2 regions of the Thauera aminoaromatica genome follow, and region 1 is predicted to be linked to the other one. Evidence: predicted binding sites of a transcription regulator. Region 1 holds the regulator's gene; the other holds the start of a gene.
What was found. Region 1 encodes FNR, which switches genes on or off when oxygen is low (the NO sensors DNR and NnrR bind a similar motif). Its sites were predicted from a motif close to TTGANCTAGNTCAA; they were not measured.
Positions count from the first base shown of each region.

Region 2: the regulator FNR is predicted to act here: its motif matches at 12,839-12,852, upstream of TMZ1T_RS18960 (hemerythrin domain-containing protein).

Region 1 covers NC_011662.2:1,413,670-1,428,959, reverse strand. Annotated here, with positions in the region: gene hyi (hydroxypyruvate isomerase) at 1-227, shown strand, start outside; gene TMZ1T_RS06355 (2-hydroxy-3-oxopropionate reductase) at 420-1,304, shown strand; gene TMZ1T_RS06350 (DUF3830 family protein) at 1,315-1,737, shown strand; gene TMZ1T_RS06345 (GlcG/HbpS family heme-binding protein) at 1,788-2,219, shown strand; gene pyk (pyruvate kinase) at 2,237-3,655, shown strand; gene TMZ1T_RS06335 (arsenic resistance protein) at 3,783-4,766, opposite strand; gene ppa (inorganic diphosphatase) at 5,230-5,757, opposite strand; gene TMZ1T_RS06325 (heavy-metal-associated domain-containing protein) at 5,848-6,057, opposite strand; gene TMZ1T_RS06320 (sulfite exporter TauE/SafE family protein) at 6,104-6,814, opposite strand; gene hemN (oxygen-independent coproporphyrinogen III oxidase) at 6,886-8,277, opposite strand; gene fnr (fumarate/nitrate reduction transcriptional regulator Fnr) at 8,418-9,158, shown strand; gene TMZ1T_RS06305 (SirB2 family protein) at 9,195-9,575, opposite strand; gene TMZ1T_RS06300 (Crp/Fnr family transcriptional regulator) at 9,658-10,341, shown strand; gene TMZ1T_RS06295 (MBL fold metallo-hydrolase RNA specificity domain-containing protein) at 10,383-11,792, opposite strand; gene TMZ1T_RS06290 (universal stress protein) at 11,928-12,371, shown strand; gene TMZ1T_RS20500 (DUF3149 domain-containing protein) at 12,454-12,603, opposite strand; gene TMZ1T_RS06285 (FixH family protein) at 12,628-13,137, opposite strand; gene ccoG (cytochrome c oxidase accessory protein CcoG) at 13,139-14,572, opposite strand; gene ccoP (cytochrome-c oxidase, cbb3-type subunit III) at 14,676-15,290, opposite strand, start outside.
Region 2 covers NC_011662.2:4,308,238-4,323,527, reverse strand. Annotated here, with positions in the region: gene TMZ1T_RS20310 (YXWGXW repeat-containing protein) at 1-311, opposite strand, end outside; gene hypE (hydrogenase expression/formation protein HypE) at 478-1,539, opposite strand; gene hypD (hydrogenase formation protein HypD) at 1,536-2,717, opposite strand; gene TMZ1T_RS19015 (HypC/HybG/HupF family hydrogenase formation chaperone) at 2,754-3,020, opposite strand; gene TMZ1T_RS21695 (Kae1-like domain-containing protein) at 3,023-4,366, opposite strand; gene hypB (hydrogenase nickel incorporation protein HypB) at 4,363-5,331, opposite strand; gene hypA (hydrogenase maturation nickel metallochaperone HypA) at 5,618-5,959, opposite strand; gene TMZ1T_RS18995 (META domain-containing protein) at 6,187-7,206, shown strand; gene nusB (transcription antitermination factor NusB) at 7,625-8,125, opposite strand; gene ribH (6,7-dimethyl-8-ribityllumazine synthase) at 8,122-8,625, opposite strand; gene ribBA (bifunctional 3,4-dihydroxy-2-butanone-4-phosphate synthase/GTP cyclohydrolase II) at 8,643-9,734, opposite strand; gene TMZ1T_RS18975 (riboflavin synthase) at 9,769-10,377, opposite strand; gene dsbD (protein-disulfide reductase DsbD) at 10,436-12,277, opposite strand; gene cutA (divalent-cation tolerance protein CutA) at 12,371-12,718, opposite strand; gene TMZ1T_RS18960 (hemerythrin domain-containing protein) at 12,933-13,490, shown strand; gene TMZ1T_RS18955 (Uma2 family endonuclease) at 13,604-14,176, shown strand; gene TMZ1T_RS18950 (histidine phosphatase family protein) at 14,237-14,800, opposite strand; gene TMZ1T_RS18945 (CDGSH iron-sulfur domain-containing protein) at 14,811-15,059, opposite strand; gene TMZ1T_RS18940 (hypothetical protein) at 15,233-15,290, shown strand, end outside.

The sequences.
Region 1 (15,290 bases):
TGGAGGGTGAGCTCGCCAACACCATCGCGAAGCACCTGCCGAAGATCGCCCACATGCAGATCGCCGACACCCCGGGCCGCCACGAGCCGGGCAGCGGCGAGATCAACTACGCCTGGCTGTTCCGCTTCATCGACCAGCTCGGCTACGAGGGCTGGATCGGCTGCGAATACAAGCCCGCCGCCGGCACCCGCGAAGGACTGGGCTGGATCCGGGCGCTCGCCGGCTGAGCGACCTTCGCGCCTTGCGGCGCTCCTACACGGACCGACACGGTCTTGCGAAAGCGCCGTAGGAGCGGCGCAAGCCGCGAACGGGCCGTCGGTCTGCGACGAGCGGCATCGCGGCTCGACCCGCCGCATTCGCGCCTTGCGGCGCCCCTACACGAAACGACACCGCTTCAAGCACATCCAGGAGACAACAACATGGCAAACATCGGATTCATCGGCCTCGGCATCATGGGCACCCCCATGGCAGGCAACCTGATCAAGGGCGGCCACACCGTCTTCACCCACACCCGCGGCGACACCCCGGCCGTGCTCGTCGAGGCCGGTGCCCGCCCCTGCGCGAGCGGCGCCGAGGTCGCGCGCCAGGCCGACATCGTCATCACCATGGTGCCCGACACCCCGCACGTCGAGGACGTGCTCTTCAGCCCCGGAGGCGTCGCCGCCGGCCTGTCGAAGGGCAAGATCGTGGTCGACATGAGCTCGATCTCTCCGGTCGCCACCAAGGACTTCGCCGCCCGCATCAACGCGCTCGGCTGCGAATACCTCGACGCCCCGGTCTCGGGCGGCGAGGTCGGCGCCAAGGCGGCGACGCTCACCATCATGGTCGGCGGCAGCCAGGCCGCCTTCGACAAGGTGAAGCCGATCTTCGATCTGATGGGCAAGAACATCACCCTGGTCGGCGGCAACGGCGACGGCCAGATCACCAAGGTCGCCAACCAGATCATCGTCGCGCTCAACATCGAGGCGGTGGGCGAGGCCCTGCTGCTCGCCGCCAAGGCCGGCGCCGATCCGGCCAAGGTGCGCCAGGCGCTGATGGGCGGCTTCGCCAACTCGCGCATCCTCGAGGTGCACGGCGAGCGCATGGTCAAGCGCACCTTCGACCCCGGCTTCCGCATCGAGCTGCACCAGAAGGACCTCAACCTCGCGCTGACCACCGCGCGCCAGCTCGGCGTGTCGCTGCCCAACACCGCCACCGCGCAGGAGCTCTTCAACGCCTGCAGCGCGCACGGCGGTGCGAAGTGGGACCACTCGGCGATGGTGCGCGCGCTGGAGAAGATGGCCAACTTCGAGATCGGCCAGTAAGGAGGACACCATGCGCCATCTCGCCATCGACGTCGGCCCCTTCCGCTTCGTCGCCCGCATGGAGGAGGCTGCCGCACCCAAGACCTGCGCCGCCTTCCTCGAGCTGCTGCCCTTCTCCAACCAGGTGATCCACTCGCGCTGGAGCGGCGAGGCGGTGTGGGTGCCGCTCGGCGAGTTCGACACCGGCCTGGGGTTCGAGAACCACACCAGCCACCCCTCGCGCGGCGACATCCTGCTCTACCCGGGCGGCCTCTCGGAGACCGAGATCCTCTTCGCCTACGGCAGCAGCTGCTTCGCCAGCAAGATGGGCCAGCTCGCCGGCAACCACTTCCTGTCCGTGGTCGAGGGCGCCGAACAGCTCCACGAGATGGGCCGCACGGTGCTGTGGAAGGGCGCGCAGTGGATCCGCTTCACCGACCTCGGCGAGCGCTGAGCGCGCCCTTCGCCCACCCCACAAGAACGATGGAAAGACGGAGACCGCAGATGATCCCCACCCACGCACTCACCCTGGCCGACGCCCGCGTCGCCGCCGCGGCCGCCGAGGCCGAGGCGCGCACCAACGGCTGGGCGGTCAGCATCGCAATCTGCGATGCGGGCGGCCACGCCCTGTGGCTGCAGCGCATGGACGGCGCACCCCTGATGAGCGCCATCGTCGCCCCCGAGAAGGCGCGCACCTGCGTGCTCAGCGGCAAGCCGAGCAAGGCCTTCGAGGACATGGTCAACAACGGCCGCTTCGCCGCGCTGGCGATGCCGGTGGTGCCGCTCGAAGGCGGCGAGCCGGTGGTGGTCGATGGCCGCGTGCTCGGTGCGGTGGGCGTCTCCGGCGTGAAGGCTGGCGAGGACGCCCGCGTCGCCCGCGCCGGGGTCGACGCCCTGCTCGCACACGCCCTCCCCCACCCCCGATCCGCCGCCTGAACCGCCGAGGACCCGACATGAAACGCGAACGCAGCGCCCGCATCCTCGCCACCCTCGGGCCGGCGAGCTCCACCCGCGAACGCATCCGCGCCCTGGCCGAGGCCGGGGCGGACGTGTTCCGGCTCAACTTCAGCCACGGCAGCCACGAGGACCACGCCGAACGCTACCGCCTGATCCGCGCGGTCGAGGCCGAGATCGGCCGCCCGATCGGCGTGCTGATGGACCTGCAGGGGCCCAAGCTGCGCGTCGGCCGCTTCGCCGAGGGCAAGGTCGCCCTGGTGCCCGGCGCACGCTTCCGCCTCGACCTCGACCCCACGGCCGGCGACGCCAAGCGCGCCAACCTGCCCCACCCCGAGATCTTCGCCGCGCTGGAGGCCGGCACCGAGCTGCTGCTCGACGACGGCAAGCTGCGCCTGCGGGTGGACGCCTGCGGCGCCGACTTCGCCGACACCACCGTGCTGGTGGGCGGGACGCTGTCCGACCGCAAGGGCGTGAACGTGCCCGGCGTGGTGCTGCCGATCTCGCCGCTCACCGCCAAGGACCGCGCCGACCTCGACTTCGGCCTGGCGCTGGGCGTGGACTGGGTGGCGCTGTCCTTCGTGCAGCGCCCCGAGGATCTGCGCGAGGCGCGCGAACTCATCGGCGACCGCGCCTGGATCATGGCCAAGCTCGAGAAGCCGGCGGCGATCGACGCGCTCGACGCGATCATCGCGCTCGCCGACGGCGTCATGGTCGCGCGCGGCGACCTCGGCGTGGAGCTGCCACCGCAGCAGGTGCCGGTGCTGCAGCGCCGCATCGTGCGGGCCGCACGCGCAGCCGGCCGTCCGGTGGTGGTGGCGACGCAGATGCTGGAGTCGATGATCTCCTCGCCTGTGCCCACCCGCGCCGAGGCCTCGGACGTGGCCACCGCGATCTACGACGGCGCCGACGCGGTGATGCTGTCGGCCGAGTCGGCCTCGGGCCAGTACCCGGTGGAGGCGGTGGCCATCATGCACGGCATCGTCTGCGAGGTGGAGCGCGACCCCGCCTGGCGCGCCGGACTGGAAGCCAGCCACACGGCGGCCGCGGCGAACACCCCGGACGCGATCTGCTGCGCGCTGCGCCGCGTCGCCGGCCTGCTCGAACCGGCGGCCACGGTGGCCTACACCAGCTCGGGCTTCAGCGCCCTGCGCGCGAGCCGCGAGCGTCCGGTGGCGCCCATCCTGGCGCTGACGCCGCAGCCAGCCACCGCACGCCGGCTGGCGCTGGTGTGGGGCGTGCATGCGGTGCCCTTCGAGGAGGTGCATGACGTCGCCGAGATGGTCGAGCACGCCGCACGCGCGGCGTCGACCCTGGGCTTCGGCTGCGCCGGCGACGCGGTGGTGGTGATCGCCGGCCTGCCCTTCGGCCAACGCGGCAGCACCAACCTGCTGCACGTGGCGAGAATTCCGGGCTGAGTCGCGGGCTGAGGCGGTCGTTTGGCGCAAACCGTGTTCGCGCGTCGGAGATGCCGGCGACCCACCCGTCGCCGCGTGGAGCATGGAAACGCGGTCGGAGACGCGATCGCTCCGTCCGCGCCGCCGCTCAGCCCCCCGCCTTCGCGGATGCGGCGGGGCCGAAGAAGCGATCGGTGAGCTTCACATACCAGGCCGCGGACTGCACCTGCAGGATGTAGGCGAGCGCGATCACCAGCGCCGCACCCGAGCTCGAGGCGCCGAACACGTTCATCGCCAGCGCGAGCGCGATCGACAGGTTGCGCATGACCGTGCCGAACACCAGCGCGATCGCGTCGCCGCGGGGCAGCAGGCTACGCGCCACCACGGTACTCACCACGTAGTTGATCGCATACAGGCACAGCAGCGGTATCAGCACCACGATCAGTTCGCCCGGCTGGGCCACGAGGTCCTTCGCCTTGAGGGCGAGCGCGACGAAGACGATGCCGAGCACGCCCAGCGTGGAGAAGGGCGGGAAGCGCGGCCCCCATTCTTTATGGTATGCGGCCTGGCCGTGGCGCGCCACCAGCCATTTCTGCGTGTAGTGCCCCGCCAGCATGGGCAGGAAGACGATGACGACGATCTGCATGAACACCGCGCCCATATCGACCGGCACCTCGGCGCCCATCAGCCAGCGCACGTAAAGCGGCGTGGCGAGCGCGCCGAGGACGAGCCCGAGCACCGTCATCTTGACCGCGGCGCCGAGGTTGCCCTTGGCAAAGCCGGTCCACGAGATCGTCATGCCGCTGGTGGGCAGCAGCGCGGCGAGCAGCAGGCCGAGCGCGTAGGCCGGCTGCTCGGGGAAGAAGGCCTTGCCGAGCGCGTAAGCGACGAAGGGGATGAGGGCGAAATTGATCGCCTGCGCGAGCGCCTGCGCCTTGAGGTCGCCGCCTTCGAGGACCTTGGAGAGCTTCAGGTTGACCATCATCGGATAGACCATCAGGAAGGTCAGCGGCACGATCAGCGACTTCAGCCAGCCGACCGGCGCGAACAGCCCGAAGCCGAAGCCGAGCACCATCGCCACCGGGATGGCGAGGATCAGGTTCTTGTTGATCTTCATCAGCAGCGCAAGCATGGATCCCCCGTTTTCTTCATTCGCACGCGCCCTGCCAGGACGCGGCCCTCCGATGACGATAGCAAGCACGATGCCAGGTCACGGCGCGTGTGGGCGTCTCCGCTCGGCCTCCTGGGGGCACGTCTGACGGCGCGCCTCTATCCCGCGCCCGGGGCACGCCGGTTTCCGTAGGAGCGGCGCAAGCCGCGAACAGGGCCACGCAGGGACCGACGCGGGCGCCCCCCGGATCACCGCCGCATTCGCGGCTTGCGCCACTCCTGCACGAGACCTCGCAGGTGGCAGCCGCTGTAGGAGAAGCGCAAGCCGCGAACCCGGCCCCTGCCCCGCGACTCGGCTGCCACATCAGCCCCCATGGCCGACAAGGCACTGCCAATCCCGTCAGTGTCACGTCACTCGCGCCGTAAACGGCCGGGGCCCACGCATGCGTGGGCCCCGGGTCATCCGGAAACGTGCGTTCCCGGGATTACTTCTTGGCAGCCGCTAGGCCGTTCACGATCTCGGCCTTGGCATCCTCGACCGTGCCCCAGCCCAGGACCTTGACCCATTTGCCGGGCTCGAGGTCCTTGTAATGCTCGAAGAAATGCACCGTCTGCTTCATCAGCAGCTCGGGCAGGTCGTCGGTGGTCTGCACCTTGTCGTACAGCGGGGTCAGTTTCGACACCGGCACGGCAACGACCTTGGCGTCGACACCGCCGTCGTCTTCCATCTTCAGCACGCCGACCGGACGGCAGCGGATGACCACGCCAGGCTGCAGCGGGAACGGGGTCACGACCAGCACGTCGACCGGGTCGCCATCGCCGGCGATGGTGTGCGGGACGTAGCCGTAGTTCAGCGGGTAGCGCATCGAGGTGCCCATGAAGCGGTCGACGAAGACGGCGCCGCTGTCCTTGTCCACCTCGAACTTGATCGGATCGCCCTGGGCGGAGATCTCGATGATGACGTTGATGTCGTTCGGCACGTCCTTGCCGGCGCTGACCTGTTCGAAGCCCATACATCCCTCCCGTGGAAAAATTGTGCGCGGATTATAGGGGGAAACCACAATGTCTTGCACTGCGACGATGCCCCCGGCTAAGGCTGCCGATCAGGCCGGGGAATCGAAGCCCGCGCCCTCGACCGCGGCGCGCAACGCGTCGATCGACACCTTGGCCGGATCGTGGCGCACGGTGGCGGATGCGCCTTCCAGCGACACCCGCACGTCCTCCACGCCGGGCAGCGCCTTCAGCACGCCGGTGACGTTCTTCACGCAGCCGCCGCAGCTCATGCCTTCGACCTTGATCGTCGTTTCGTTCATTTATCCAGGACTCCCGATGGGTTGAAAGGGGCGTGCCGTCGCACCCTCAGGTCACGCACACCACGCCGCGCCACAGGTCGCCACCGAGCGAGGGGGCGTGGTACAGCCCGAACAGGCCGAAGCCGAGCACGAGGAGCCCGGAGGCCAGGCGCACCCTCGGGTGGCGGGTGATGTCGCGGAAGCGTTTGAAGAGCATGCCTGCCAGCAGCAGGTTGGGCAGCGTGCCCAGCCCGAAGGCCAGCATCAGGCCGGCGCCGCGTGCACCCGATCCGGTGACGAGCGCAGTGGCGAGGATGGAATAGGTGAGCCCGCAGGGGATGAAGCCCCACAGCATGCCGAGCGGCAGCGCCTGCCCGACCGAGCGCGCCGGCAGGAAGCGCCGGGTGGCGGGCTGGATGCGCCGCCACAGCAGGTGACCGACGCGCTCGATGGGCGCGAGCAGGCGGGTGAAGCCGGTGAGGTAGAGCCCGAGCGCCACCAGCATCAGGTTGGCGAGCACGTACAGCGTCATCTGCACCGGCAGCATGCCCTCGTAGAGCAGGCCGACCGAGCCGAGCAGGCCGACACCGGCACCGAGCAAGGTGTAGGTGCCGATGCGCCCGAGGTTGTAGGCCAGGTGCAGCGGCCACTGCGGCCGGCTGCCGGGCACCTGCACCTGCATGCTGAGCGCGCCGACGATGCCGCCGCACATCGACACGCAGTGGGTGCCGCCGAGCAGGCCGATCAGGAAGACGGCGAGATAACCGGTTTCGGGCATGAAGAAGAAAAGGGCCCCGCGGGAAATGCGAGGCCCTCATTCTACGCTGCGGTGCGCAATCCGTGCGGCGTTCAGATCACCCGCGAGTAGCGCTGGCGCTCGCGGTCGGCGCGCAGGTAGCGGTCGAACACCATCGCGATGCCGCGCACCAGCAGGCGGCCGCCGGGCTGCACGCTGATCCAGTCGCCGTCGATCTTGACCAGCCCGGCCTTCTCCATTTCCTGCAGATCGGCGAGTTCCTCGGCGAAGTACTCGCGGAAGTTGACCAGGTAGGCGATCTCGATCGACTGCATCGAGAGCTCGAAGTGGCACATCAGCGCCTGGATGATCGCGCGCCGCAGCAGGTCGTCGGCGGTGAGCTCGATGCCGCGCAGCACCGGCAGCTCGTCGCGGTCGAGCGCGTCGTAGTACTCGTCGAGCGTCTTCACGTTCTGCGCGTACACCGGACCGATCTTGCCGATCGCCGACACCCCGAAGGCGAGCAGGTCGCATTCGGCGTGGGTGGAATAGCCCTGGAAGTTGCGGTGCAGGCGGCCCTGGCGCTGGGCGATGGTGAGCTCGTCGTCGGGCTTGGCGAAGTGGTCCATGCCGATATACACGTAGCCCGCCTCGGTGAGCCGGCGGATGCCGAGCTGCAGTAGCGCGAGCTTGGTGTCGGCCGTGGGCATGTCGCCGCTGTTGATGCGGCGCTGCGGCTTGAACAGGCCCGGCAGGTGAGCGTAGCTGTACAGCGAGATGCGGTCGGGCGAGATCTCCAGCACCTGGTCGAGCGTGCGGTCGAAGCTGGTCGGGTTCTGCCGGGGCAGGCCGTAGATCAGGTCCATGCTCACCGATTTGAAGCCGTTGGCGCGCGCGGCGTCGATGACCAGCTTGGTCTCGTCGAAGCTCTGGATACGATTGACCGCCTGCTGCACGTCCTCGGCGAAATCCTGCACGCCCACGCTCATGCGGTTGAAGCCGAGCTCGGCGAGCAGCTTCACGGTGTCGAAATCGACCTTGCGCGGGTCGACCTCGATCGAGTATTCGCCGTTGGGCACCAGCGTGAAGTGCTCGCGCACCGCCGCCATGAGCTCGCGCATCTCGTCGTGCGACAAAAAGGTCGGCGTGCCCCCGCCGAGGTGGAGCTGGGTGACCTGGCGGCTCCCCTCCAGGCAAGCGGCCTGCATCTCGATTTCTTTCGCGAGATATTTCAGGTACTTGGCCGAGCGCCCATGATCCTTGGTAATGATCTTGTTGCAGGCGCAGTAGTAGCAGATCGTGTTGCAGAAGGGGATGTGGAAGTATAATGAGAGCGGTTTGCTTACGCCGCCCACCGCCCGCTTGGCCAGCCAGGCCCGCAGCGCCTCTGCATTGAAGGCTTCGACGAAGCGGTCCGCCGTGGGATAGGACGTGTAGCGCGGCCCGTTGATGTCGAATTTGCGGATCAGTTGCGGGTCGAAGATGAGGTCGGTCTGGCTTTTCATGATCTTGCTGGCGGGCTGTCTGCCGAACAATGGCAGAAGCCTCCGTAATGTTGGTTGACTTGGGTCAACGGGTGTGATTAGCAATCCCGCCACTCCAGCGCAGGCGTCTCTAATGTCAGGAAAGCAGGATTATCGTGCAGATGAGGGCTAGCGTGCCAATTACCGTGGATGGGCTCAAATCGGCCTGTTCGCAGTGCAACCTCGTCGAGTTGTGCCTCCCCTTCGGAATGTCCGATCGTGAGCTGAGCCGGCTCGACGAACTGGTGGGCGCGCGCCGCAAGGTCAAGCGCCAGCACAATCTCTACCGCGCCGGTGACTCTTTCGAGGCGATCTACGCGATCCGCGCGGGCTCGTTCAAGACCGACGTGCTGCTCGAGGACGGTCGCGAACAGGTGACCGGCTTCCAGATGACCGGCGAGATCCTCGGTCTCGACGGCATCAGCACCGAGGCCCACAGCTGCAACGCGGTGGCGCTCGAGGACAGCGAGGTGTGCGTGATCGCCTACGACAAGCTCGAGCAGATGTCGCATGAGATCGAGGGCTTGCAACTTCAGTTCCACAAGGTCATGAGCCGCGAGATCGTGCGCGATCACGGCGTGATGATGCTGCTCGGCTCGATGCGCGCCGAAGAGCGCCTGGCCGCCTTCCTGCTGAACATGTCGCAGCGCTTCACGGCGCGCGGTTTCTCGCCGAGCGAGTTCAACCTGCGCATGACGCGCGAGGAGATCGGCTCCTACCTCGGACTCAAGCTCGAGACGGTGTCGCGCGCCTTCTCGCGCTTCCAGGAGGACGGGCTGATCGCGGTGCAGCAGAAGCACGTACACCTGCTCGACCTCGCCGGCCTCAAGCGCCTGATCCAGCACCAGCACGGCGCGCGCTGAGCACGCCGTGGCCGGGACGACCCGGGGCTCGACGGCTCAGGCGAGGTAGCCGGCGACGTTCTTGCTCAGCGCCACCGACACGATCCACGCATAGACCAGGATCGCGCCGGCGAAGGCGGCGAGCCGCACGCCACGGGTACGTCCGCGCTTGAGCGCCAACGTGCCGAGCAGGATGTAGGCGAGCAGGCCGATCACCTTCGCCGTGACCCAGCCGGCGCTGAAGGGGTATTGCCCGATCATTACCGCCAGCGTGATCGCAGACAGCAGCAGCGTGCTGTCGACGAGGTGCGGCAGGAGCCGCGTCAGGCGGTGCTGCAGCAGGGCGTTGCCGGTGAGCATCCAGGTGCCGCGCAGCAGGAAGCCGGCGGCGCTCAGCACGACGCAGGTCACATGCAGGTTCTTGATCAGGTAGTACATCCACGATCCTAACGAAAGCCGGTCAGGGCGCCGCTCGACAACCGGCCGAATTGAAATTGCGTCCCCAGACGGAGAGTTCCAGATGCCCAACACGACCCCGCTCGACATCCCCTCCCTGCTGCGCCGCATCCCGCTGTTCAGCGAACTGTCGGAGGCGGACATCCAGCTGGTCGCGCGCTACACCCGCGAGCGCCAGGTCGCCCGCGGCGAAGTGCTGTTCCAGCGCGGCGACCTGCCGCACGGCTTTTACTTCGTGGTCTCCGGCCAGGTCAAGCTCGCCTTCTCGTCCTCGCAAGGCACCGAGAAGGTGGTCGAGATCATCGGCCCGATGCAGAGCTTCGGCGAGGCCGTGATGTTCATGAACCACCCCTACCCGGTCTTCGCCGAGGCCCTGAGCGAGACCGTGCTGGTGCACGTCGGCCAGGCGGTGGTGAGCGAACTCATCGACCAGGACTCCACCTTCGCGCGCAAGCTGCTCGCCGGCATGGCGATCCGCCTGCACGGGCTGATCCAGGACGTGGAGACCTACTCCTTGCGCTCGAGCACCCAGCGCGTGATCGGCTACCTGCTGCAGGTGGCCGACAACGACGCACCCTGCGAGATCGCGCTGCCGACGAGCAAGCAGGTGATCGCCTCGCGCCTCAACCTGACGCCCGAGACCCTGTCGCGCATCTTCCACGACCTCAGCGACGCCGGCCTGATCACCGTGCAGGGCAAGCGCGTGAGTCTGCACGATCCGGTACGGCTGTCGCGCTACAACGCCTGAGCGGCCCTCGCCGCCCTCCCGGTCCGCTTGCGCGCGGACGCTCACTCGAGCACGACCGGCACGCCGGGCCGCGCCGCCTCGACCCTGCTCCAGCCCAGTTCGCGCTCGACCGCCTCGACGAAGGTGGCGGAGGCGGCCGGCTCGCCGTGCGCCACGAAGGTGCGCCGCGGCGCCTCGCCGAAGCCGCGCAGCCAGTCGAGGAGTGCGGGCTGGTCGGCGTGGGCGGAGAGCCCGCCGATGGTATGGATGCGCGCACGCACCGGGATACGTTCGCCGAACAGGGTGACCTGGTGCGCACCGTCGACCAGCCGGCGGCCGAGCGTGCCGGCAGCCTGGAAGCCTGCGATGACCACTGCGCACTCGCGCCGGCCGAGGTTGTGGCGCAGGTGGTGCTTGATCCGACCGGCATCGCACATGCCGCTTGCCGAGATCACGACCAGCCCGCCCGGCACCGCATTGAGCGCCTTCGATTCCTCGACGTCCTGCACGAACCGCACACGGAAGCGTCCCGAGTTGGCCTCGGCCCAGGCGTAGAGCGCACGCGTCTCATCGTCCCAGAGGGCGGTGTGGCGCACGGTGAGCGCGGTGACCGCAGAGGCCATCGGCGAGTCGACCACGACGTCGAGCCGGGCGATGCGTCCGGCGCGCACCAGGTCGGCGAGCACGAACAGCACTTCCTGGGTACGCCCGACCGCGAACGCCGGGATGATCACGTTGCCGCCATCGACCTCGAGCGTGCGCCGCAAGGCGAGCGCGAGCTCGTCGCAGGTGGCGGCGAAGGAGCGGTGGGCGCGGTTGCCGTAGGTCGACTCGACGCACAGGTAGTCGGCCCGGGCGATCCGCACCGGGTCCCGCAGCACCGGGCGCATCGGCTGGCCAATGTCGCCCGAGGCGACCAGCCGGCGGGTGTGGCCGCGCTCGCCGACGTCGATCTCGAGGATCGCCGAACCGAGGATGTGCCCGGCGTCACGGAAGCGGCAGCGCACGCCCGGGCCGGGCTCGATCCAGTCGTCGTAGTCGGTGGGGACGAAACGGCCCAGACTGGTACGCGCCTGCTCCACGGTGTAGAGCGGGGCCACCTCCGCCCGGCGTGCCATCTTGCGCGAGCGCGTGTCGCGCAGCGCCCACTCGGCCTCCTTCTCCTGGATATGGGCGGAATCCATCAACATCACGCCGAGCAGATCGACAGTGGCCGTGGTGGCGAAGATGCGCCCTCGATATCCCAGTGCCACGAGGCGCGGCAGCAGGCCGGAGTGATCGAGATGGGCGTGGGTGAGGAGCACGAAATCGATGTCGCGCAGCTCGAAATCGAGGGCGTCGCGGTTCTTGCGGTCGGCTTCGCGCCCGCCCTGGAAAAGGCCGCAATCCACCAGAAATGCACCGCGCTCGTGATCGACCCGCAGGCAGGAGCCGGTGACCTCGCCCGCAGCGCCAAGGAAGGTGAGCATCATCGCTGGCCTCGCCGATCTTTCAGGGGTTCCCACTGTGCCCTTCGTGATCGCTCGACGGCTTGATCATGATCAATCATGGCGGACCCCATCCGCTCGCTATAATCGAAGCACGACACACCACAGGGAGCGTACGTCATGTTCAAGCACATCCTGGTACCGACCGACGGCTCGGCACTCTCGGACAGCACGGTCGCCCGTGCCGTCTCCTTCGCGAAGGAGACCGGCGCGCGCATCACCTTCTTCTATTCGCAGCCGGACTTCCCGATGCCGATCTACGGCGAGGGCGCGCTGATCGATCCGACCACGCCCGAGCAGTTCGCGAAATCGGCTGCATCCGAAGCCGAGGCGATCCTTTCAAAGGCGCGCGGTGCGGCGGAAGCGGCGGGCGTGGCCTGCGACAGCGACACCGCGGTCAATGAGGTGCCCTACGAGGCGATCATCGACGCCGCCGACCGCCATGGCTGCGACCTCATCTTCATGGCCTCGCACGGCCGTCGCGGCATCGCAGGCCTGCTGCTCGGCTCCGAGACGCAAAAGGTGCTGACCCACAGCAAGACGCCGGTTCTGGTCTACCGCTGACACCGGCATCGGCCCCGCGCGCGGCCCCCCCAAAGCATGCGGCCCGCTCGTGCGGGCCGTTTTCATCCGCGGTGCGGATCGCTCATGAGCGGGCGCTACGGGCCTTCTGCTCGTCCTCCGCCATATGGCGGCGGGCGAAGCGGTAAAGGTAGACGGCCATCACCAGAATGAAGACGATGGTGAAGACGCTCAGCAGACCGATATCGCTCTTGAACAACAATTCCCAGGCCATGGTGCTTCTCCCTTTGCAAGAAACTCAGACATTCGGATCCATCCGGATCTCCATCTCTGCAGGGAGGTAAGCGGACCCGTCCATTCTCCAGCTTCGGGCCTCGTCTTGTATCACGAACAACCAGCGACCGGTGCTCAGCGGTGCGAGCGTGGCCTCATACACACCGGAGCGCCCGCGGACGAGCAGCTCCTGGTCGAGGCCACTCCGCGTGGGGTGGGCGACGGTCAGGCGGATGCTGTCGGGCAGGCTGCCCGGCGCGGTAGCCGTCAGCTCCACGTGGATCGAGTCGCTGCGGATGCGCAAGGCGGCGCGCAAGCCGAGCTCGCGGGCGTGCTCGACGCGGCCGAGGGTCTGCACGATCGCCTGGCCTTCCTTGTAGTAGTCGTCGACCACCATGCCGTCGAAGGTCTTCGCGGCGATCACCAGGGTGGCGATGCCGGCGACCACCGCGGTCGCGGGCAGGGCGATGAGGAACCAGGGCCAGCCCTGGCGGTACCAGGGCTCGACCGGGGCTTCGGGCTTCTTGCTTCGCATGTCAGCGCGGTACCAGGAAAGTGGACTCTTCCTTGAGCGTCAAGGCGGGATCATCCTCCGCAGCGACGTCGAAGAAAATCGTGTTGGCCCCCGGCTTGCCTTCGTCGTAGGGGACGTGCACCTGTACGGTGACCGACTGCACGCCGGCCGGCGCGACCTCGACCCGCTGCGGACCCTTGATGCGGATTCCGTTCAGGCCGGAGACGCCGATGCTGAACGCACGCGGCGACTCGGTCATGTTCATGACCTGGAGCTGGTACACGTTCTCGATCAGGCCACCCTCGATCTCCTGTCCGAGCGAGGAGCGGTCGCGCAGCACGTCGACGCGCAGCGGTTCGCGCGCAGCCAGGCCCCACACGAAGGCAGCGCAGATCGCGGCCAGGATGGTGCCGTAGATCAGCGTGCGCGGCCGGAACACGTGCGCGAGGATCTCCTTGGAGCCCCAATTGCGCTTCATCGCGTTCTCGGTCGAGTAGCGGATCAGGCCGCGCGGGTAGTTCATCTTGTCCATGACCTGGTCGCAGGCGTCGATGCAGGCGGCACAGCCGATGCATTCGTACTGCAGGCCATCGCGGATGTCGATCCCGGTCGGGCAAACCTGCACGCAGATGCCGCAGTCGATGCAGTCGCCCTTGGACACGGAGCGCGGATCGATGCCCTTCTTGCGCGTTCCGCGCGGCTCGCCACGTGCCTCGTCGTAGGTGATCACCAGGGTGTCGGGGTCGAACATCACCGCCTGGAAGCGCGCGTACGGGCACATGTACTTGCACACCTGCTCGCGCAGCACGCCGGCGAAGAGGTAGGTGAAGCCGGCGTAGAACAGGATCCAGAACGTTTCCCAGGGCCCGAAGGTGAGGCCGTTGAAGGAGGCCAGCAATTCGTCGAGCGGGGAGAAATAGGCCACGAAGGTGAAGCCGGTCCACAGCGCGACGATGCCCCAGACGAGGAACTTGACGGCGCGGCGCAACGCCTTGCCGGAGCTCATCGGCGCGCGGTCGAGCTTCTGGCGGCGGGTATGGTCGCCCTCGATCTTCTCCTCGATCCACATGAAGATCTCGGTATACACCGTCTGCGGGCAGGCATATCCGCACCACAGGCGGCCCGCGATCGCGGTGAAGAAGAACAGGGCGTAGGCCGAGATGATCAACAGGATCGCGAGAAAGAACACGTCCTGCGGCCAGAAGACCCAGCCGAAGATGTAGAACTTGCGTTCGGTCAGATGGAAAAGCACGGCCTGGCGGTCGTTCCAGCTCAGCCAGGGCAGACCGTAGAACAAGATCTGGGTGATCCACACCAACGCCCACCGCCAGTTGGCGAACAGGCCGGTGACGGAGCGCACGTAGAGCTTCTTGCGTGCCGCGTAGAGCGTGTCCTGGGAGGACTCGGGGTTGGAGGGTCTTGCCGCCTTCTGCGGCTCGGGGGATGCGCTTTTCATGGCCTTGTTACCGATGAATTCTTGTTCTTGTTGTTATCGAGAACCCCGGGAGGGCCCCTTCCTCCCGGGGATGCGATGCTGCTGCAGCTACTGCGGGTGACGCTTACTTCTTGCTCAGGCTCAGCACGTAGGCGGCGAGCAGGTGCACCTTGTCCTCGCCGAGGAAGGCACCGAAGGCGGGCATCTTGTTGTTGCGGCCGTTGGTGACGGTCTCGATGATCACCGCCTCGGACGAGCCGTACAGCCAGCGGTTGTCGGTCAGGTTGGGCGCGCCGAGCATCGGGTTGCCCTTGGCATCCGCACCGTGGCAAGCCACGCAGTTGGACTCGAAGGCTTCCTTGCCGCGCTGCGCGCGCACGGAGTCGTGGGCGAGGCCGTTCATCGAACGCACGTAGTTGGCGACATCCTTGACACCGTCGGCGCCGAGCGCGGGACCGAACGGAGGCATCACGCCGTTACGCCCGTTCGTGATGGTCTCCTTGATGTTTTCCGGCGCACCGCCCCACAGCCACTCGCTGTCGGTCAGGTTGGGGAAGCTCTTCGCACCCTGCGCCGCCGCGCCGTGGCACTGCTGGCAGTAGGTCAGGAACAGGCGCTTGCCCATCGCGTTGGCTTCGGGATCGGCGGCGACCGCCATCACGTCCATCTCGCGATACTTGGCGAACACGGGACCGAAACGCTCCTGGGCGGCCTGCATCTCCGCATCGTACTGCGCCCA
Region 2 (15,290 bases), 1.6 Mb from region 1:
TCCGGGCGCACATCGATGCGCGGCGGCTGCGCGAGCGGTCGCGAATGCATGCGCGGTGGGCTCCAGTAGCCCGGGACCCAGTGCGGGCGCGGTCCGACCCGGTTCCAGTAGCCATCGATCCAGATGTAGCCGGCGGCCGGTGGCAGGCCGCGGTACTCGATGCGGGGGGGCGGCGTGACGATCACCGTCTCGCGCTCGTAGTAGCGGTCGTCCTCGTAGTAGCCGTAGTCGTCGACCGGGACCACCGCGCATCCGCCGAGTGCCAGCGCGGCTGCGAGCAGCATGGGCGAAAGGGGCGAGCGGATGGTCATGGTTGCGTCCTGCCACGGAGAAGGGTGCGACATGCGGGGCGGCCGGGGGCGGGGGCGCTGCCGCCCGCCGCCCCCTTCCGCGTCTCTGCTGTCTCCACGCGCACGATAGGCGAAAGGGGGCGCGCCGGGTGGGCGGCGAGGTAATCAGTTGTGACGACGCGATCTCTCAACAGATCCGCGGCAGCTGCTCGCCGGCGATCCAGTCCACCATGCGCCGCCCGCCCAGGCCGGTGCGCAGCTGCACGAAGTGCTGCGGGTCGGCGGTGGCGCATCCGATCCGCGCCGCCTCGGTGCCGAGCGGATGCGCGCGCAGCGCGGCGAGCGCCGCGCCGGCGTGCTCCGGAGCGCACAGCACCACCAGCTTGCCCTCGTTGGCGACGTAGAGCGGGTCGAGCCCGAGCAGCTCGCAGGCAGCCTGCACCTGCGCCGACACCGGGATCTCCGCCTCGTCGAGCTCCATGCCCACGCCCGACTGCGCGGCGATCTCGTTCAAGGTGGTCGCCAGTCCGCCGCGCGTGGGGTCGCGCAGCACGCGGACCGCCTCGGCCGGCACCGCGGCGTAGAGCGCCTCGACCAGGCCGTGCAGCGCCGCGCTGTCGGAGACGATCTCGGAGTCGAAGGCGAGCGACTCGCGCTGCGCCATGATTGCCATGCCATGGTCGCCGATGCGCCCCGACACCAGCACCACGTCGCCCGGCCGCGCCCGTGCGCCGCCCGGATCGCGCCCGGCCGGCAGCGCCCCCACCCCGGTGGTGGTGATGAACACGCCGTCGCCCTTGCCCTGTTCGACCACCTTGGTGTCGCCGGTCACCACCGCCACCCCGGCCGCGCGCGCCGCGGAGGCCATCGATTCGACGATGCGGGCGAGGTCGGCGAGCGCATAGCCTTCTTCCAGGATGAAGCTGGCGGCGAGGTACAGCGGGCGTGCGCCCATCACCGCGAGGTCGTTCACCGTCCCATGCACCGACAGGCTGCCGATGTCGCCGCCGGGGAAGAACAGCGGGCTCACCACGTGGGCGTCGGTCGCCATCACCAGGCGCTCGCCTGCTGCGGGAGCGGGCAGCACCGCGCCGTCGTCGCCGCGGGCGAGCCAGTCGTTGGCGAACGCGCGCAGGAAAAGTTCGGAGATCAATTGCGCCATCGCCCGCCCGCCGGCGCCGAAGCCGAGGTCGACGCGGCCCTTGCGCAGGTCCAGGGGGCGGACGTAGCCGGTTTTGACGGTGTTCATGCGGTTTCCTGGTCCGGATTCGGGGGTGCGGAGGTGCCGACGACATGTACCGGAACGTCGCGGAAGCGCCCGTAGTTGTAGTGCGCGGCGCAGGCGCCCTCGGAGGACACCATGCACGAGCCCATCGGCGTTTCCGGGGTGCACACGGTGCCGAAGAGCTTGCAGTCGGTCGGCTTCTTCACGCCGCGCAGGATGGCGCCGCATTCGCAGGCGCGGTGGTCGGGCACGGGGCGGTAGTCGAGACCGAACTTCGCCTCGGCGTCCCAGGGCGCGAAGGCGGGGCGGATGCGCAGCGCGGAGCGCGCCAGCACACCGAGGCCGCGCCACTCGAACTCGTCGCGCAACGCCAGCACCTCCGACACGATCGCCTGCGCTTTCGGGTTGCCGTCGCGCACCACCGCGCGGGTGAACTCGTTTTCGACCTCGGCACGGCCCGTGTCGACCTGGCGCACCAGCATGCGGATCGCCTGCATCACATCGAGCGGTTCGAAGCCGGCGATGACCACGGGCTTGCGGTAGCGGGCGGCGAAGGCTTCGTAGGGGCGGCTGCCGATCAGGGTGGACACGTGGGCGGGGCCGATGAACCCGTCCAGGTGCAGCGCCCCGAGCCGGCTGGCTGCGGGCGAGTCGAGGATCGCGGTGATCGCCGGCGGCGTCAGCACGTGGTTGCAGATCACGCTGAAGTTGGCGAGCCTGCGCGTGGCGGCCTCGCGCAGCACGAGCGCGGTGGGGGGCGTGGTGGTCTCGAAGCCGATCGCGAAGAAGACCACCTCGCGTGCGGGTTCGCGCACGGCGAGCGCGAGCGCGTCGGCGGCGGAGTACACCATGCGCACGTCGGCGCCGCGTGCCTTGGCCTTCAGCAGCGAAAGGCCGTCGGAGGCGGGCACGCGCAGGCAGTCGCCGTAGCTGCACAGGATCACCTCGGGGCGCGCCAGCGCGAGGCCGATCGCCATGTCCACGCGACCGATCGGCAGCACGCACACCGGACAGCCGGGGCCGTGGATCATGCGCACGTTGGGTGGCAGCAGGTCGGCCACGCCGTAGCGCGAGATGGCGTGGGTGTGGCCGCCGCAGAACTCCATGAAGGCGTAGTCGCGGCCGGGGTCGACCTCGCGCGCGAGCGCGCGCGCCAGCCCGGCGGCGAGGGCGCCGTCGCGGAACTCGTCCACGTATTTCATCGCGCAGCCTCGTATTCCATTACTCGATGGCGCACTTCAGCGCGCCGCACCGGGTGCGGGGTGCTCGCCGCCGAGCGCGCGCGCGGGGTCGATGCCGGCGTCGGCGATCAGCGCCAGGGTCTGTGCGGCCTCTTCGGGGTCGAGCCGGGTCAGCGCATAGCCGACGTGCACGATCACGTAGTCGCCGACGGCGGCGCCGTCGACCAGGGCGAGCGAGATCTCCTTGCGCACGCCGCCGAGCTCGACGCGGCATTGGTCGCCGGCGAGCAGTTCGACGATGCGGGCGGGGATGGCGAGGCACATGTTCAGTCTTCCTTGGTTGCAGCGAGCCGGTGCATGGCGACCCAGGCCTGGCCGAGCGCGAGGCCGGCGTCGCCCGGAGAGAGGCGGCGCGCGCCGAGCACCTCGAAACCGCGCGCCGGCAGGGCGGCGTGGAGCGCGTCGGCGAGCAGGCGATTGTGCAGGCAGCCGCCCGACAGCACCACCGTGGCGCAGCCGGTGCGCTGCCGTGCCTCCTCGACCCAGGCGACGAGCGCGGCGGCCAGGGTGGCCTGGAAGCGTGCCGCGCCGCGCGCGGGCTCGGGTTCGTCGGCGAGGCGCAGCAGCAGGGGGTGGAGATCGAGTTCGAGCGTCCCTCCGGGCGGCTGCGCGCCGGCGTAGGGATGCGCGCGGTCGTCCGGCTGCGGGACGGAGCCTGCTGCGGGCGCCCCGCGGTCGGTGCGCGAGCGCGCTCCATCGGCCTGTCCGCGCAGCGCACCGCCTGCGTCGCAAATCCGCCAGTCGCCGGGAGTCACCTCCGGCGCGGCCGTGCCGGAGGCCAGGCGCTCGAGCGCGATCGCCGCCTCGGCCTCGTTGTGCATGACCTCGCACAGGCCGAGCAGGCCGGCGGCGGCGTCGAAGTGGCGGCCGAGGCTGGAACTCGGCGGGCTCAGCGCCGGGCGGGCGAGCACCTGGGCGAGCAGCGCCGCCGCCGGCTGCCCGGGGAAGCGGCGCGCGATCTCGTCGCCACGGCCGCTGGCGTGCAGCAGCGCGGCGGCCATGCGCCAGGGCTCGCGCGCGGCGCGGTCGCCGCCGGGCAGGCGCAGCGGGCGCAGGTGGCCGAGGCGGACGAACTCGCCGCCCGCCACCCACAGCAGTTCGCCACCCCAGGCCTCGCCGTCGGTGCCGAGGCCGACGCCGTCGAGCGCCAGTCCGAGCACCGGGCGTGCGTCGAAGCGGCCGTGCTCGGCGAGCACCGCACCGACGTGGGCGTGGTGGTGCTGCACGCCGATCGCAGGCACGCCCAGGCGCGCCGCGAGCGCGCAGGCGACGCGGGTGGAGTGGAAATCGGGGTGGAGGTCGTGGGCGATCGCGCGTACCGGGGTCGCCGCCCGCGCGAGCAGGGCCAGCGCGGCCGGCTCCACCGCACGGCAGGCGTCGGCGTTGTCGAGGTCTCCGAGGTTGGGGCCGAACTGTGCGCGACCGTCCTCTAGCAGGCAGGCGGCGTGCTTGAACCAGGCGCCGAGGGCGAGGATGGGCAGCGCCTCCGGGAGACCGCCGGCGCCGACGGAGGGCAGCCCCAGCGCCACGCCGATCGGGGTGGATGCGGCTGGGCTCGACAGGGACGCCCCCTTCGTTTCCATGCCGGTGGCCGGGCTGGCGATGTTCATGCCCGCAGGCCTGCGGCACGCCGTGCACGCGCGGCGGCGAGTCCGGCCTCGATCCAGGCGATCCATTCGTCCAGGCCCTCGCCGTTGGTGGCTGAAGTCCGGACCACGCGCAGGCGCGGATTCACCCGCAGCGCGAAGTCGATCGCGCGTTCGGTGTCGAAGGCGAGGTAGGGCAGCAGGTCGGTCTTGTTGAGCAGCATCAGGTCGGCGGCGGCGAACATGTCGGGATACTTGAGCGGCTTGTCCTCGCCCTCGGTGACCGAGAAGATCGCCACCTTGTGCGCCTCGCCGAGGTCGAACGCGGCCGGACACACCAGGTTGCCGACGTTCTCGATCAGCAGCAGGCTGTCCGCGGCGAGCTCCATGCGCGGCAGCGCGCGCGCGACCATGTCGGCGTCGAGGTGGCAGCCCTTGCCGGTGTTGATCTGCAGCGCCGGCACGCCGGTGGCGCGTATGCGCTCGGCGTCGAATTCGGTCTGCTGGTCGCCCTCGATCACCGCGGCGGGCACGCGCCCGCCGAGCAGCTGCAGGGTTCGCACCAGCAGCGAGGTCTTGCCCGAACCCGGGCTGGACACGAGGTTGAGCGCGAAGATGCCGCGCTCGGCCAGCCAGGCGCGGTTCTCCGCGGCGCGCGCGTCGTTCTTGCCGAGGATGTCGCGCTCGATCTTCACCATCTGCGCCTGGCTGAGGCCGGGCGCGTGGGCGTGCGCCGGACCGCTGCCGAAGTCGAGATGGTGGTGGCCGGGCGCGGCGGGGTGCGAGGTGGGCGTCGTGTCCGCGGCGGTAACGGGCGAGAATGACGACGTGTCGGGCGACAAGCCGCGGGGCGGGGTGGCAGCGTGCCCGCCGACGGCACGCCATGTGCGCGTCGCGCCGGGCCGCGGGTGTGCGCCACCCGCGGGGCGCCCGCCACCGAGCGCGCCGATCCGGGTTTCACCGCTGCCGCAACCACATGTCGTGCACATCTCTCGTTTCTCCTTGCTGCCGGTAAGGATCACGCCCCTGACCCGACCGCGGCCGTTCAGGTGGACGCAGGAGCGACGCAAGTCGCGATTGCGGCGAGGGGGCGGGCGCAGGCGCTTGCCCGTGCGGCTGGATCGCGACTTGCGTCGCTCCTACAAAAAAACCATCGCGCACCGGAGCCCGGTGCAACCATCGCGTACTGGAGCCCCGTGTAAACATCGGGGGTCCGGGCGGGGCGCCGCCTTGCGTGACCGGAGCCGCGTCTGGCCTTCGAGCGCCGGCCCATCTTCAGTCCACCTCCAGCGCCTTCACGCGCATCTCCCGGCCGGCAGTGGTCTGCACGCGGTAGCCGCCGCAGTGCGGGCAGGGGTCGTAGAGCTGGTGGATCGGCACCTCTTGCGCGCAAGCGGGGCACCAGCCGGCGCCGGGCAGGGTTTCGACCTCGATTGCGGCGCCGGCGGCGATGGTGTCGGCCAGCACCACGTCCAGGCAGAAACGCAGCGCCTCGACCTCGACCGCGGCGAGTTCCCCGATCTCCAGCACGACCGCGCGCACGTGGCCAAAGCCGTCGGCCGCCGCGGCGTCCTCGATGAGGGTGCGCACACCCTCGGCCAGGGACATCTCATGCATCGTGACTCTCCTCGGTCTTCGAGCTTACCCCAGGCGGCGGAGAGAAGCGAAACGCGAAGGCGGACTGCGCAAAGCGCCGGGGGCAGCCGGCGGGCGGCGCGGGGCGGCGAGTGCTTGGGCGGATGGGCGAGGGAAGGCGAGGGAAGGCGAGGGAAGGCGAGGGAAGGCACAGGGGGCGGCGGACCCCTAGAATGACGGACCGTCTTTCCCTGTCCTCGAGTCTCGCGATGAAAATCTCTTCCCTGTTGGGCCTCGGTCTCCTCGCCGGCCTGGTCGGCGGCTGCAGCCTGTTCCGCCCTGCCGCGCCTGCGCTGGCCGCCGAAGCATCCCCCCAGGCCGTGGCCGAGCGCCCGGCCGACCCCACGCCGGCGCTCGATCCCCAGCCGCCGCTCGAGTTCCGCTGCGGCGAGCGCAGGGTCGAGCTGCGCCACTTCGGCGAGCTCGCCACCCTCGGCGTCGACGGGAAGGTGTTCACGCTGCGGCCCGAGCGCAGCGCCTCGGGCATGCGGATGGTGTCGGTCGACGACGAGCGTACCGGCATCTGGGTCAAGGGCAACTCCGCGCGGCTGAGCCTCGCCGGCGTCGAGCAGCCGGAGTGCCGGCGGGTGGCGGAGAAGCCGCTGTTCCGCGCGGTGGGGAACGAGCCGGCTTGGCGGCTCGACATCGGCGCGCACGGCCTGGAGCTGATCGCCGACGGCGGCGCCTCGCGTGCGTTCGCCGCTGCGCCGCTGATCGTGGAGGCGGCGGGCATGCGCAGCTACCAGGGCACGAGCGTCGGCGGCGAGCTGGAGGCGCTGGTGTTCGAGCGCCTGTGTGTCGACACGATGAGCGGGATGACGCACCCGAACAGCGTCGAGGTGCGCTGGCAGGACCACGTGCTGCGCGGCTGCGGTGGCGATCCCGCGCAACTGCTGCAGGGTGAGCCCTGGGCGGTGGTGGAGCTCGACGGCCGCGCGGTGGCCGATCCGGCGCGCGTGACGCTCGCCTTCGCGGCCGACGGCAGGCTTGCCGGCCTGGCCGCATGCAACCGCTACTTCGGCAGCTATGTGCTGTCGGGCGAGGGCCTGCGGCTGTCGCCGCTGGGGGCGACCAGGATGGCCTGCGAGCCGCGTGCGATGGAAGACGAGCAGCGCTTCATGGCGGCCGCCGCGCGGGTGACGGGCTTTGCGATCGCAGGTGACGGCGGGCTGGAGCTGCGTGCGGGCGATCGGGTGGTGATGCGCGCGCGGCGCATGGGCGAGCGGTGAGGGCGGGAGACGAAGCCGCGGTCGATCACATGTTCACCGGTGCGGCGCTTGCTGCAGCGCCGTGATCGCGACTTGCGTCGCTCCCACGGGGGCGTCGGGGGTGTCGGAGGCGTCGGGGGTGTCGGGGGTGTCGGGGGTGTCGGGGGTGTCGGGGGTGTCGGGGGTGTCGGGGGTGTCGGGGGTGTCGGGGGTGTCGGAGGCGTTGGGGGTGGGTCGGGCTCGCGCCGCGATCCGCGGCTACTGTCGATGCGGCGGTCGGTGGGGCGCCGTGATCGCGACTTGCGTCGCTCCTACGGGGGCTTCAGGTGCTGTGCCGGTTTTCCGTAGGAGCGACGCAAGTCGCGATCTTTGGCGCCGGGGCCGTGAGCGGGCCATGCACGTGCCGTGCGGCCCTGCTCGCGCGCGAATGCGAACGCGTTCAGCCGCGCTTGGCGCGCGCCGCCTCGACCTCTTCCGGGCGCAGACGGGTGGAGAGCTTGTCGAGCACGCCGTTCACGAACTTGTGGCCGTCGGTGCCGCCGTAGCCCTTGGCGAGCTCGATGGCCTCGTTGATCACCACGCGGTAGGGCGTATCGAGGTTGTGGCGCAGCTCGTGGGTGCCGAGCAGCAGGATCGCGTGCTCGATCGGCGACAGCTCGGCGACCGGGCGCGACAGCAGCGGCTCGAAGCAGCCGCGCAGCTCGTCGGCCGCGCCGGTGGCGCCGCGCAGCAGGCTCACGAACAGCTCGCGGTCGATCTTGTCGAGGTTCTCGGTCTCGGACTCGAGGTGGCGCTGCACGGTGGTGGCGTTGTTGCCCGACAGCAGCCACTGGTACACCCCCTGCAGCGCCAGCTCGCGCGCGCGGCGGCGGGCCATCTTGCTGGTGGGGTTGGGCGCGCCGGCGGCGCCTTCGGCTTGCGTGTTGTCGATGTCGCTCATCGCACCACCTTCAGCAGGTTGGCCATCTCGACCGCGGCGCGGGCGCAGTCGGCGCCCTTCTCGTGCATGCGCGCGACCGCCTGGTCGTCGTCCTCGGTGGTGAGCACGCCGTTGGCGATCGGCAGCCCGGTGTCGAGGCCGACGCGGGTGACGCCCGCGCCCATCTCGTTGGAGACGAGCTCGAAGTGGTAGGTCTCGCCGCGGACCACCGCGCCGAGCGCGACCAGCGCGTCGTGGCGGCCGCTCCTGGCCATGGTCTGCAGCACGAGCGGGATCTCCAAGGCGCCGGGCACGGTGACGATGCGGATGTCCTCGCGCGCGACGCCGAGGGCGAGCAGCTCGTCGGTGCAGGCCGACAGCAGGCCCTCGCAGATGTCGAGGTTGAAGCGCGCCATCACGATGCCGACGCGCACGCCGGCGCCGGCGAAGTTGGGCTCGATCTCGTCGATGCCGTCGTAACGGGCGCCCTGGCGGGTGTTCTCGGATTGGTTGCGTTGCATGCTGGGGGATCTCGTGGTCAGTTCTTGTCGACGAAGCCGGTGATCTCGAGACCGAAGCCGGTCATGCTCGGGATCTTGCGCGGGCTGGCGAGCAGGCGCATCTTGCCGACGCGCAGCGCGCGCAGGATCTGCGCGCCGACGCCGAACAGGCGCGCGTCCCACTTCGCGGTAGGGCGGTCGTGGCCGCCGTCGAGGCCGGCGAGCAGCTCGCGGCCGGACATCGGGCGGTAGAGCAGCACGATCACGCCGGCCTCGGCCGCGGCCAGGGTCGCGAGCGCCTGATTGACCGGGAAGGTATGGTGGCCGCTGCCGGCGTCGAGGAAGTCGAGCACCGAGATCGGCTCGTGCACCCGCACGAGGGTCTCGCGCTCGGGGCGGATGTCGCCGTGCGACAGGGCGAAATGCACGTCGCCCGAGGTCTTGTCCTCGAAGGCGGTGAGGCGGAAGCGGCCGTGGGCGGTGTCCACATCCTTCTCGGCGACCTTGTCGACCAGGTTGTCGTTGGCGGCGCGGTACTCGATGAGGTCGCGGATGGCGCCGATCCTGAGCCCGTGCGCCTGGCCGAACTCGACGAGGTCGGGCAGGCGCGCCATGGTGCCGTCGTCCTTGAGGATCTCGCAGATCACCGCGGCGGGCTCGAGCCCGGCGAGCTGGGCGAGGTCGCAGCCGGCCTCGGTGTGACCGGCGCGGATCAGCACGCCGCCCTTCTGCGCGGTGAGCGGGAAGATGTGGCCCGGGGTGACGATGTCTTCCGGCCTGGCGTGGCGGGCGACCGCGACCTGCACGGTGCGCGCGCGGTCGTGCGCCGAGATGCCGGTGGTGACGCCGGTGGCGGCCTCGATCGACACGGTGAAGGCGGTGCCGTGCGGGGTGCGGTTGTCGCGCACCATCTGCTGCAGGCCGAGCTGGCGGCAGCGCTCGTCGGTGAGCGTCAGGCAGATCAGTCCGCGGCCGTGCTTGGCCATGAAGTTGATCGCCTCGGGGGTGACGAATTCGGCCGCCATGACGAGGTCGCCCTCGTTCTCGCGGTCTTCCTCGTCGACCAGGATGACCATTTTCCCGGCCTTGATGTCGGCGATGATGTCGGTGATCGGCGCGAGTGCGCTCATGCTGCTTCCTTTGTGTTGCGTTGGGGCGCGCGGGTCAGGCCTGCGCGGCGTCGTTCTTCCACTCGAGCATGCGCTCGACGTAGCGTGCGATGAGGTCGATCTCGAGATTGACCTTGCTGCCCGGCGCGAGGTGCTTGAGGTTGGTGACCGCGACCGTGTGCGGGATCAGGTTGATCCAGAAGTCGCGGCCCTCGACGCGATTGACCGTGAGGCTGACGCCATTGACGGTGACCGAGCCCTTCTTCGCGATGTAGCCGGCGATCGCCGCCGGGGCGCGGATCACCAGCTCGTGGCTCTCGCCGATCGGCGCGAACTTCACCACCTCGCCGACGCTATCCACATGGCCGGTGACGAGATGGCCGCCGAGGCGGTCGGCCAGGCGCAGCGACTTCTCGAGGTTGACCTCGCCGCCGACGGCGTCCAGCCCCACGGTGCAGTTGAGCGTCTCGCGCGAGACGTCGTAGCGCAGCCGCGGGCCGTCCATCTCGACCACGGTGAGGCACACGCCGCTGTGCGCCACGCTGTCGCCGACGATCACGTCGGAGAGGTCGAGGCCGTTGGTGTCCACGGTGATGCGCACGCCGTCCGCGAGCGCCTCGACGTGTTCGATGCGGCCGACGGCCGCGACGATGCCGGAGAACATGAAGGGTTTGAACCGTAAGGGGAAAGGCGGGATTGTAGGGGAAAAAGCCGGGCCTCGCTCAGAGCGCCCGGTCCAGCACCGTCGCGAACGGCGCCGCCTTCATGAAGCCCACCACGCGCAGGCCCTCGCGTTCCTTGCCCGCAGCGTCGAAGAAGAGGATGCCCGGCGGCCCGAAGAGGCCGAAGCGCTTGAGCAGCGCCTTGTGCTCGTCGGTGTTGGCGGTGACGTCGGCCTTCAGCAGCAGCATGCGGCTCATGCGCGCGGCGACCGCGGCGTCGCTGAAGGTGAAGCGCTCCATCTCCTTGCACGACACGCACCAGTCGGCATAGAAGTCGAGCAGCACCGGGCGATCGGTGGTGGCGAGCCGGGCCTCGAGTTCGGCGATGGAGTCCACCTTCTCGAACTGCGGCACATCGACCGGCGCCGCGGCCTGCGCGCGCAGCACCGACAAGGGCTGCAGCGGGTCGCGCGAGCCGGCGAGCGCGCCCACCAGGATCGCCGCGCCGGCCAACAACAGCACCACGCCCACGCCCTTCCAGAAGCGCTGCCAGCCCCTGGCCTGCGGCGGCAGCGGGTCGATCGCGTGCAGGAAGATCGCCGAGAACAGCAGCAGCGCGGCCCAGCCCAGCATGGTGGCCAGGGGCGGGATCACCGGGGTGATCATCCACAGCGCAACCGCGAGCAGCATCACGCCGAAGGCCTTCTTGACGCCTTCCATCCACGGCCCGACCTTGGGCAGCAGGCTGCGCGAGGCCACGCCCACCGCCAGCAGCGGCGCGCCCATGCCCAAGCCCATCGCGAACAGCGCCCAGCCGCCGAGCACGGCGTCGCCGGTCTGCGCGATGTAGAGCAGGGCGCCGGCGAGCGGGGCCGCCACGCAGGGGCCGACGATGAGGGCCGACAGCACGCCCATCAGGGTGACGCCGCCGAGGTGGCCGCCCTTGCCATGACTGGCGGTGTCGGCCAGCTTGCTCTGCAGCGTGCTGGGCAGCTGCAGCTCGTAGAAGCCGAACATCGACAGCGACAGCAGCACGAACATCAGCGCGAAGGCCGACAGCACCCACACGTTCTGCAGCGCTGCCGACAGCATGGTGCCGGTCATGCCGGCGGCGACCCCGGCGAGCGCGTAGGTCACCGCCATGCCCAGCACGTAGGCGAGCGAGAGCACGAAGGCGCGCGTGTGCGAGACCTTGTTGCCCTGGCCGACGATGATGCCCGACAGGATCGGGATCATCGGGAAGGTGCAGGGCGTGAAGGCGAGCAGCAGGCCAAAGCCGAAGAAGCTCAGCAGGATGATCGGCACGCTGGCGCCGGAAAGCAGGCGGGCGATGTCGCCGCTCTCGTCGCTGGAGACGGCGCCGCCGCCGCTGCCGTCCTCCGGCGCGGCAAGCGCGACCGGGGTGGGCGAAGCGGCGCTGCCGGTGCCCGCGCGGCCGCCGAGCACGCTGTCGAGGAAGCCGCCCGCCTTCTTCGGCGGCGCGGCGAGGTCGATCGAGGCCTGCTGCGTGGTGGGCGGATAGCAGATGCCGCCATCCCAGCAGCCCTGGCTGGTGGCGAAGAGCTCGAAGCGGGTGGTGCCGGCGGGCGCCTGTACCGGGACCAGGATGCGCAGCTCGCCGCGGTGGGTCTCGACCTCGCCGAAGAAGTCGTCCTTGTGCTTCTTGCCCGCGGGCTTTTCCATCGCGCCGAAGCCCACGCCGGCGGGCTCGGCCTCGAAGCGGAACTTGTCGCCGTAGAGGTAGTAGTCCTTGGCGATCTCGAACACCACCTCGATGGTCTGCGCGTCGAGCGCCTGCGCGCGCATCGCGAAGGCCTTCTCGGGCTCGATCGGGTTGGCGCGCGCGGCGGCGGGCAGGAGCAGGCTCGCGATCAGGGCGAGCAGGAGGAAAAGGCGGTGCATCGTGGTCTTCTAGGCGGCGGTGGGCGGGCGCACTGCGGCTCCCGCGGACGGGTCGATCGGGCGGGGCGATGCCGGGGACGCGCCGGCGGGCGATCAGTCGTCGTCCCTCGTTCCGGCGGCGACCCAGTCGAGATAGCCGGGCAAGCCCTGCGTCACAGGGACCGCGACGATCTCCGGAAGTTCGTAGGGGTGGTGGGCCCGGATCGCCGCCTCCAGCGCGGCGTAGCGCGCCGGCGTGGTCTTGATCAGCAGCGGTACCTCGGTCGCGGTCTCGGTCGCGCCCTGCCAGCGATACACCGAGGTGCAGGGCGCGAGCATGTTCACGCAGGCGGCGAGCTGCCGGTCGATCAGCGCGTTCGCCAGGGCCTCGGCGCTGGCGGCGTCGGGCAGGTTCGTGAAGACGAGCAGGGCGCGTGGCCTGGTGGCTGAGCTGGCGGGCATGGTGGCGGATCCGTCGTGGAACGACCGCGATTATCCCGCAGCGCGGGCGCGGACGCCCTGCGCGGGATCAAGCACAAAATTCCGGGTGACGCCGGTGTCGCGGATGGATCCGGCGCGGATTTGATCTGTGCCATGGAAGTCCATCATGCACCTGTATTAGCGTCGGAATCCTTCACGCATCGGCCGCCCTCCGCGGCTCCATCCGGAGCACATCATGTTCCTGCTCGACTGGCTGTTCGGCAAGCACCAGGCCAAGGCGGAGGCCGCGCCCTCGTCCGCCACGGTTCCTGCCCCCGAACCCGCGCATTCCATGGAGGACTCCGAGAGCTTCGCTCCCGGCACCACCATCCGCTACAGCCCCGAACTGGTCGAGCGCCTGGTGCGCGATCATCGTCTGATGCTCGAACGCTTCGGCGCCATCCGCGAGGCCGCGCATGCGGGGCGCTTCGACGAGGTCGTGCCCCTGCTCGAGCGCTTCCGCGTCGACCTGCACGCCCATCTGCTGGTCGAGAACGTGCGCCTGTACGTGTATCTCGAGCACACCCTCGCCGACGATCCGGTGAGCCACGCGCTGATGCACGAGTTCCGCCACGACATGGACGAGATCGGCAAGAAGGTGATCGCCTTCCTCGCCCGCTACGTCCGCCTCGGCGAAGACCCGGCGCTCGCCGCGAGCTTCGCCGCCGACCTCGAGCGCGTCGGAGCCGTGCTGGTCGATCGCATCCAGCGCGAGGAGGACACCTTGTATCCGCTCTATGCGCCGGTGAGCTGAGCCGCTGCACTCGTCGTCCGACGACCCGGAAGACGGGCCTCTCGATTGCCTGTCCCGTCCCTCGCCGCTATGCTCGAAGCGCAAACCGCAACGAATTGCAGCGAGGACGCCCGATGAGCCTGCCCCAGCCCAAGATCCCGTTCGGCCCCGACGACTACCTGGCCTGGGAACAGGATCAGCCCATCCGCAGCGAATACGTCGATGGCGAGGTCTTCGCCATGAGCGGCGCGTCGGACGCGCACGGTACGGCAGCCGGCAACCTTTTCGCCGGCCTGCATGCGCATCTGCGCGGTACCCCCTGCAAGCCCTTCATCGCCGACATGAAGGTCCACGTCGAGGCGGCCAACAGCTTCTTCTACCCCGACATCCTCGTGACCTGCGACCCGCGCGACCGCAGCGCCGAGGCCAGCCACGTCAAGCGTCACCCGCTGCTGATCGTCGAGCTGCTCTCGCCGTCCACCGAGGCCTACGACCGCGGCAACAAGTTCGCCGCCTACCGCACGCTGGCTGCGCTGCAGGAATATGTACTCGTCTCGCTCGAAGAGCGTCGTATCGAGGTCTTCCGGCGCGACGACAGTGGGCACTGGGTGCTCTACCCCTTCGCCCTCGACGAGCAACTGGAACTCGCGAGCGTCGGCCTGCGCTGCCCGGTGGCCGAGGTCTTCGAAGGGGTGGAGGGCGAGTAGCGCGGGTGGGCGTTTTCGCCGTCCCCGCGATGCACGGCAGGAAAAGGCGAGCCGGCTGTCTCAATCGGTCCGGATGCGGCCGGCCACGCTCGGCGTGTCGCCGTCGACCCGCAGCACGATGATCTCGCCCGAGGCCGGAAACACCCCCGTCAGCGCGGTGATGTTCACCTGATGCGTCACCAGCACCAGCGGCAAGGGACTGCGCGCGCGTTCCCCGATCAGCGCGCGGACCGCAGCGGTGTGCCGCGCCTCCTCGCCGCGGTCGGCGAAGAACGAGTTCAGCCCCGGGAACGCCACCACCTCGCCCAGCGCCAGTTCGCGCGCCGTATCGAGGCAGCGACACCACTGGCTGGAGAACACCGCCGCGGTGGCGATGCCGTTGGCGCGGAAGCGCTCGCCGATCGCGCGCGCCTGCGCCCGACCCTGCGCCGACAGCTTGCGCTGGGTGGTGCAGTCGTCCAGCCGAAAGCCCGCCGGGTCACCGACGCCGGGTGCGATCGCATGGCGCATCAGCGCGACATGCCCGCCGTCGCGCAAGGCCGCCCACAAGGCTGCCTCGTCCGTCTCGGCGCAGGCTGCGGCAATCGGCAGCAACAGGCCCAGGCAGGCAAGCAGGAGGCGCATGGCCGCCCGGTCACAGCTTCGTGTGCGTTCCGTCGCAATACGGCGCGTTGGCGGTGTGCTTGCAGCCGCACAGATGGACCGTGCCCGATTTCTCGGGGGTGAAGGCGGTGGGAGCAAACCCGCTGCCCTTGTGGGACCCATCGCAGAACGGCTGCTTCTTGCTCAGGCCACAGGCGCACCAGAAATACTTCTTGCCCGCCTCGACCTCGACGGCATAGGGCGCTTTCTGCGCGACATGGGGTTCGCGTTGTTCGGACATCGCCTTGTCTCCTTTGAGTTTGTGGTCTTGCCGGTCGGCTGCGGCGCAGCCTCTGAGAAACCTTGCGCCGGACCGCAGGGCGTGTCAATCGTGCCTACGCGCGCAGCGGCACGCTGTGGGAGGGGCAGTATCGCTCGTGCCTCGTGCAGCACGCGCTCCATCTCTTGAGTTGCATGCGCTACATCGAACTCAACCCGGTGCGGGCCGGTATGGTGGATCACCCGGGCGCCT